2 linked regions of the Butyricimonas faecalis genome follow. The protein of the gene in region 2 binds, or shares a complex with, the protein of the main gene of each other region. Links are inferred from orthologs where the notes say so. Each region holds a gene or a part of one and is shown on either strand. Other genes may lie near its edges. The genes, in order: dnaG and dnaB.

Evidence for each region.
Region 1: the proteins of dnaB (region 2) and dnaG are in contact, whole or in part, in a crystal structure (PDB 2R6A), measured with the Geobacillus stearothermophilus proteins. The link is inferred for Butyricimonas faecalis from one-to-one orthologs. Residues at the interface, in WP_033016901.1 of Geobacillus stearothermophilus: Ser13, Glu15, Ala16, Gln18, Glu91, Leu92, Asp94, Ala95, Val96, Pro97, Thr98, Ala99, Ala100, Asn101, Tyr104, Tyr105, Ile108; in WP_049624496.1 of Geobacillus stearothermophilus: Lys456, Leu457, Leu458, Pro459, Ala460, Asn463, Ala464, Leu467, Leu535, Leu536, Ile537, Ala538, Gln544, Glu545, Asp548, Tyr549, His552.

What each region holds. Positions count from the first base shown.
Region 1 is NZ_CP032819.1:3,302,957-3,306,273, reverse strand. Bases 187-3,172 are described here. They hold dnaG (DNA primase), read right to left. Parts: upstream 2,650-3,172; coding sequence 724-2,649; downstream 187-723. Other genes in these bases: D8S85_RS14075 (TetR/AcrR family transcriptional regulator), read left to right, coding at 2,861-3,172; D8S85_RS14085 (response regulator transcription factor), read left to right, coding at 187-700. Also shown: more of D8S85_RS14085, read left to right, coding at 1-186; more of D8S85_RS14075, read left to right, coding at 3,173-3,317. UniProt on the Escherichia coli protein: RNA polymerase that catalyzes the synthesis of short RNA molecules used as primers for DNA polymerase during DNA replication.
Region 2 is NZ_CP032819.1:616,941-620,253, forward strand. Bases 237-3,218 are described here. They hold dnaB (replicative DNA helicase), read right to left. Parts: upstream 2,508-3,218; coding sequence 966-2,507; downstream 237-965. Other genes in these bases: D8S85_RS02565 (LTA synthase family protein), read right to left, coding at 237-852; D8S85_RS02575 (3'-5' exonuclease), read right to left, coding at 2,509-3,081; D8S85_RS02580 (enoyl-ACP reductase FabI), read right to left, coding at 3,170-3,218. Outside these bases: more of D8S85_RS02565, read right to left, coding at 1-236; more of D8S85_RS02580, read right to left, coding at 3,219-3,313. UniProt on the Escherichia coli protein: The main replicative DNA helicase, it participates in initiation and elongation during chromosome replication. Travels ahead of the DNA replisome, separating dsDNA into templates for DNA synthesis.

The sequences.
Region 1 (3,317 bases), 2.7 Mb from region 2 along the record:
TTACGCGGAAGACAATAAAGTCGATTCCGAATTGACAAAAATGATCCTGGAAGAACACGAATTCATAGTTGACATTGCTGTTAACGGGGAAGAAGCCTGGGATGCTTATAACCGTCAAAAGCCTGATATTTTATTACTCGACCTGTATATGCCCCTAAAAGACGGGATAGAAGTTATCCGATTGATTCGAAAGAAAGACCCGCTAACATGTATTATCATCTATACCTCCCACGGAGAACCTGAAAGAGAAATTGCCGCACTGGATGCCGGAGCGGATAGATTCATTTCTAAAGACCGTCCTCCAAATGTTTTGATTGCCCATTTGAAAGCCCTTCGCCAAAAAATAGTTACACGCTTAAATGCCCCACACATATATGAACTTTCTTCCATCACAACATTTAATGTTGTTGCACGCACGATAACCATCCAAGGAGAAGTGACCCTACTAAGTTCCAGTGAAGCACGCCTTCTACAATTACTATGCGCTAAAAACAATCAAATTGCTAACATGGATTATCTCACGCTGGGAATTTGGAAGGGGGCCACCCTTGGCAAAAGAAAGAGAATAAAGGAATACGTGTGCCGAATCAGGCAACCATTAAAAAAGGATTTGTCTATCAGAATCGAGTACATCGGGAATGATTACGAAGAAGGATATATACTATACACCACAACGTGCGGTAAGCCCGAAGATGTATGAGAGGAGATGGGGAGAAATATCATTCAATGGATTCCCGTACGTCCCAATTTCTCGTTTAACTTACGACGAATGACGTTGATGGCATTTTTGCGCTTGAGGAGTTCTACGATTTGCGAAGGATCTTTACTGTTCTGCGATTCAAGGATGCGATTATCTATGTCTCGAGAAAGCATTTCCACTCTCCGCATCTTGTAATTGTCCAGTATTTTAGGAAGAAGTTCAGCAAGTTTCATCTGTTCAGTCTCGACAAAATTGTCCATCTTGTACCAAATCTTACTTAATTCGTAAGGTTCGCTCAAGATATTGGCTGCCATCGTACTAACTTTTATATCCGGGTAAGAAATAAAGTAACGGGCCGGGATGAACGACGGCGATTCATACTGACGCTGATATTCCTGTTGCATTGTACGAAACACGGGATTTAGTAACTCCAAGTCATCTTCCCCGAGTTCCCGGATAATGAATTCCCCGACACTCACGCTTCGCATATACCCGTTATGCTCCTCCTCGTACAACTCGTTATCCCCGAATAAAAGCAGGTAACGGATCAACACGCTCTCCTCGATGTCACAAGGAGTTGCACCTCGTGTCGGGGGTGTTATTTGCGGTTTCGATGTTGTGGCAGGAACTTTAGAAGGTTGTTCTTCGTTTTTCAATCGAACCTTGGCAATCTCGGTATATAAAATCCGTTCCTCGACATCCAACTGGTGAGCCGTTTCGCGCACATAGACTGAACGCACGATGTTATCCGGGATCTTGGCGATACTTCGCACGATATCCGTGATCAAGCGAGCCCGCTCAACCGGATCATCACCTGCCGCACCCAATAACAATTTAGTCTTGAAATTTATAAAATCAGTCTCGTTATTCGCAATAAAGTCCGCCAAGTCTTGCGATGTGTGACTTCGAGCAAAAGAATCCGGATCCTCCCCGTCCGGCAGTAAAAGTACTCTCACGTTCAATCCTTCTTCCAAGACGAGGTCGATTCCCCGTAAAGAGGCCTTGATTCCGGCTGCATCCCCGTCATAAATAATCGTAACGTTCGGAGTCAAACGACGAATCAAGCGGATTTGTTCAATCGTTAAAGAGGTCCCCGAGGAGGCCACTACATTCTCAATTCCTTTCGCGTGAAAAGAGATCACATCCGTGTAGCCTTCCACCAAGATACAGCGATCCTGTTGCACGATCGATTTTTTGGCAAAGAAAATCCCGTACAGGGTTTTACTTTTATGATAGATCTCGGATTCCGGAGAATTCAAGTATTTTGAAATCTTTTTATCGGCTGTCATCGTCCGCCCACCGAAAGCGATCACCTTCCCTGCCAGATCAAGTACAGGAAACATCACACGGGCGCGGAATCGATCGAAAAGTCCTTTCTCGTTCTCGATGGTTAATCCTGTCTTCACGAGAAACTCTTTCTTGTAGCCCTTCTCTTGAGCTGCTTTCGCAAAAGCCCCCCAACCTTCCGGATTATACCCCAAACCGAATTTACGAATCATCTCGTCACTGATACCTCGTTGGCGCAAATAACCCAGTCCCACGGAACGTCCCTCATCCGTGTTCCACAGTTGATACTGGAAATATTCATTGGCATACGAAGAGACGATCAGCATACTCTCCCGCTCGGTTTTCTCTTTCTTCTGTTCCTCCGTTAATTCCTTTTCCTCAATCGGGATATGGTATTTTTCGGCCAGATATTTCAATGCTTCCACGTAAGACATTTGCTCGTGTTCCATGATAAAATTCACGGCATTCCCCCCTTTTCCACAACCGAAACATTTGTATATGCCCTTTGCCGGGGAAACGGTGAATGAACCTGTCTTCTCGTTATGAAACGGACATAGGCCAAGATAGTTCACGCCTCGCTTTTTTAAACTCACGAAATCGGACACCACTTCGTATATATCCGCCGCATCAAAAATTTTCTGTATAGTTGCCTGATCAATCATGACACAAAGATAGGATAATGGAATTGAAAAGTGAGAATTGAAAATTGAAAATGATGTAATAAGATTAAAATCATTGAAAAGTGTACCCAAAAGAGTTTTAACAATACTTTAACACGCGAGTCATATTAGTGGAATGATATTTGTATACTTTTGCACGAGGAAACGTTTTAAATACATTTCGTTTCCAAATGCAAATACTAAAATGTCAACTATGGAAGAAAACATAAAACAAAAAAGGGAACTTATAGCTGCTATTTCGGATCTTTTCTTGAGATTCGGATTGAGAAGTACCTCCATGGATGATATAGCGAATCACTTGAAAATTTCCAAAAAAACACTTTACCAACAGTTTGCCAATAAAGACGACGTGGTGGAACAAGTGATGTTGTACAGAAGAGATGAAAAAATAAAAAACACGGATGTTGATCAACTCGCCAAGAAAAATCCGATCGTGGTCATGAGCGAAATTCGGGATTTCATGGTGAGTGACTTGGGTAGCCGATTACCTGCCAATCATTTTGATTTAAAGAAATACCACCCGGCCGTGTACGAAAGAGTAGCCAAGCAAGAAGAGGAGTCAACGAAGAAGTTTCTCGTGGCATTACTGGATAACGGTATAAAACAAGAACTTTTCCGAAAGGATATTGACAAAGAATTACAATTGTACC
Region 2 (3,313 bases):
CGGCATGGCATCCCAGGCATTCAACGTGAACGTTTCCAATAGGAGTACTACCACGTTAGGTCTATCGGTTTTCAATACCCGAGGATAATCACCCGTTTCCATATACACGCTATCTACCAACTGCTGAGCCTTCTCCTCTGGCATAAAGGCATAATTTCCTTTTATCTTGTTAATATGCATCACCTCGTACAAGAAATTCCATACCGGATTAATTGCAGCCTGATTCGCATACATATTTTTGTTGTTGAAAAACACGAAACTCACGTTCATCGGAGCCACATTGAAACCTCCCCTCACGGGAATAAACGCAACGCCTCCTAAAATAAGATATATTATACCATGCCACAATGCCTCACGCCTATCCGAGTAAAAGGTCTTGGCCACCCAACGACGGTAAAACGTATAAAAGACAACCACCATAACAGCATAGAGTAATAAAAGCAATACGATTAACCCTGTCGGAGTTGAAGCCATTGCCTCACCGGGTGTCTTCAAGTAAAACAAGGGAGTGGCATCCATATGGTATCCCCAATTCTTGAATAACTCGAGATCTCCAACAATAATCAGACTTGACATCACTAAAAGCAAAAGCGTTAGGCAAGAAAAAATACGTTTCAATATTTTTGCGGATAAAAAAACTCCTATTGCCATTAACACACAGGACAACAAGATCACGTAACCCCCAAATGAAAGATCCATTCGGAACCCTTTGGCAAAAATCATCACATAATCATATCCGGTAAGAGTGGCCGTTTCCTTGTATTGATATATCAAGAATACCACCTTGGCCACCCATGAAAATACAACCCAAAAGAGATAATATTTCAGCAAAAACAGTAATTTATCACGCATAAATAATTTTAAATTTTAAATTTTGGATTTTAGATTTTAGATTCCATCATTACACTTTTCTCAATCGTAAATCCGAAATCATAAATCGTAAATCATAAATCGTAAATCGTAAATCAAAATGGAGCTTTACTACTATTCATCGGATTCTCAAAGCTCTTGCCTCCCTCCTGAAAACCGGTGTCCAGTTGTGGCATTTGCGGGGCAGCATCCTCATTCATCCGAGAACCGAAAGTAACCGTTTTCACGGTAGCACCTCCTGATGCAAACGGAGAAACCTCTTCCAAATCGCAGAATTGTGCCAACTCATTACGGAATCGCAATTGAATCTCTCCTACCGCACCATTACGATGTTTGGCTATAATAATATCGGCAATCCCTTTCAAGCTGTTTCCCATGCTGTCCTCCATAATTCCGTAACGTTCCGGACGGTGAATGAAAAGCACCATATCGGCATCCTGCTCGATGGCTCCGGATTCACGCAAGTCCGACAACATCGGTTTCTTTGCATCTCCTGTACGTTGCTCAACACCACGATTCAACTGAGACAAAGCGATCACAGGTATATTAAGTTCCTTGGCAATAATCTTCAACTGCCGCGAAATCATACTTACCTCCTGCTCCCGATTGCCTCGCATATCCGCCCCGGCAGTCATCAACTGCAAATAATCGATAATCAGTACTTTGATTCCATATCTTTGTTGCAAACGACGACACTTGGCCCGCAATTCGAAAATAGAAAGAGCCGGTGTGTCATCCACGTATATCGGAGCCTTGATCAAGGCCTTAATCTTCGAATGTAACTGTTGCCACTCTTCCTCGGTCAACTTTCCATTACGTATTTTCTCCGATCCCAATTCGGTCTCGCTGGCAATCAGACGATTCACCAACTGCACCGAAGACATCTCCAACGAGAACAAAGCAACGGGCTGGTTGTGATTCACCGCCATGTTACGAGTCATGGAAAGCACAAAAGCCGTCTTACCCATGGAAGGACGGGCGGCAATAATCACCAAATCGGACGGCTGCCAACCGGAAGTCACTTCATCCAAAGCCGTGAAACCAGAAGGAACACCACTTAATCCATCCGCTCGTTTTCCGGCAATCTCAATCCCCTTGATGGCTTCATCAATCAAGGCGTTTATAGCCGTCGTCTCTTTCTTAATATTCCCTTCGGCAATCTCAAAAACCTGCTTTTGGGCCATATCCACCAAGTCAGCCACATCCGTCGCCTCGTCATAGGCTTTATTCTGTATATCGGTACATACCCGAATCAATTCCCGCTGGATATATTTCTGCACCACGATACGGGCATGGAACTCGATATGAGCCGCCGAAGCCACTTTCGAGGTCAGTTGAGCCAAATAGTAATATCCCCCGATCTCTTCCAATTCCCCCAAACGCTTCATCTCCTCGCTTACGGTAAGAATATCCACCGGTTCGTTATTCAAGGAAAGGTTTTGAATTCCCCGGTATATCTTTTGATGTGCCTCCTTATAGAAACATTCCGGTTTCAAGAAGTCACTCACGGTAATAAACGCATCTTTCTCCAACATCAGAGATCCCAAAATGGCCTCCTCCAGATCCACGGCCTGCGGTGGCATTTTCCCGTACTCGGTTTGCAATGATTTGTAATTATACTCCGGTTTCTTCGCCATATTAAATTACTTTTAGCTCTTTCAATTTCCAGAAACAACGAACAGTTGCCCGCACGTCTGCCAAGGCATCATGTGCATTCTCGAATCCCTCCCCGAACAAAATCTGATGTAACTCGGATAATTTCGGAGACTTGAATCCCTGTTTTCCACCCGGCAATTTACAATAATTCGTGGACATTTTCATCGTACAGTATTTTGGTTTCAGAAACAAAGAAGTCATCATCCGTTTCCGTTCGAATTCTGCGCCCACGATACATTCGTCAAAACTGATATTATGCCCGATCAAGGCATCGGCCGCATCAATCTTATCCGAAAACAGCTCTAAGATTGATAATAAATCTTTCCCTTCCTCCTGGGCTTTTATCGTGGTAATCCCGTGTACACGGGAAGCCTCCACCGGAATAGAAAACCCTTCCGGTTTAATAATATCGCTACGTTCCTCAATAATATTCCCCTTATCATCACACATAATCCACGCAAGCTGCACCAATCGGGGCCAATTATCAACGTTCGTCACGGGAGCATTCCAACGCTGGGGAAGTCCCGTTGTTTCCGTATCAAAAAATAAGAACATCTTTACTATATATTTACGAATTATGACTTACGATTTATGATTTTCTTCACCACACCTACATTTAAAATCATACATCGTAAATCCGAAATTATTTTGTTTCGCCGTTTTCAAAACTCTTGTTATACTGGTGCATTGCCCGGTAGCTCATACCCATACTGGAAAATCCACCATCGTGGAACAAATTCTGCATGGTCACTTTACGGGTCAAATCAGAAAACAAGGTGATACAATA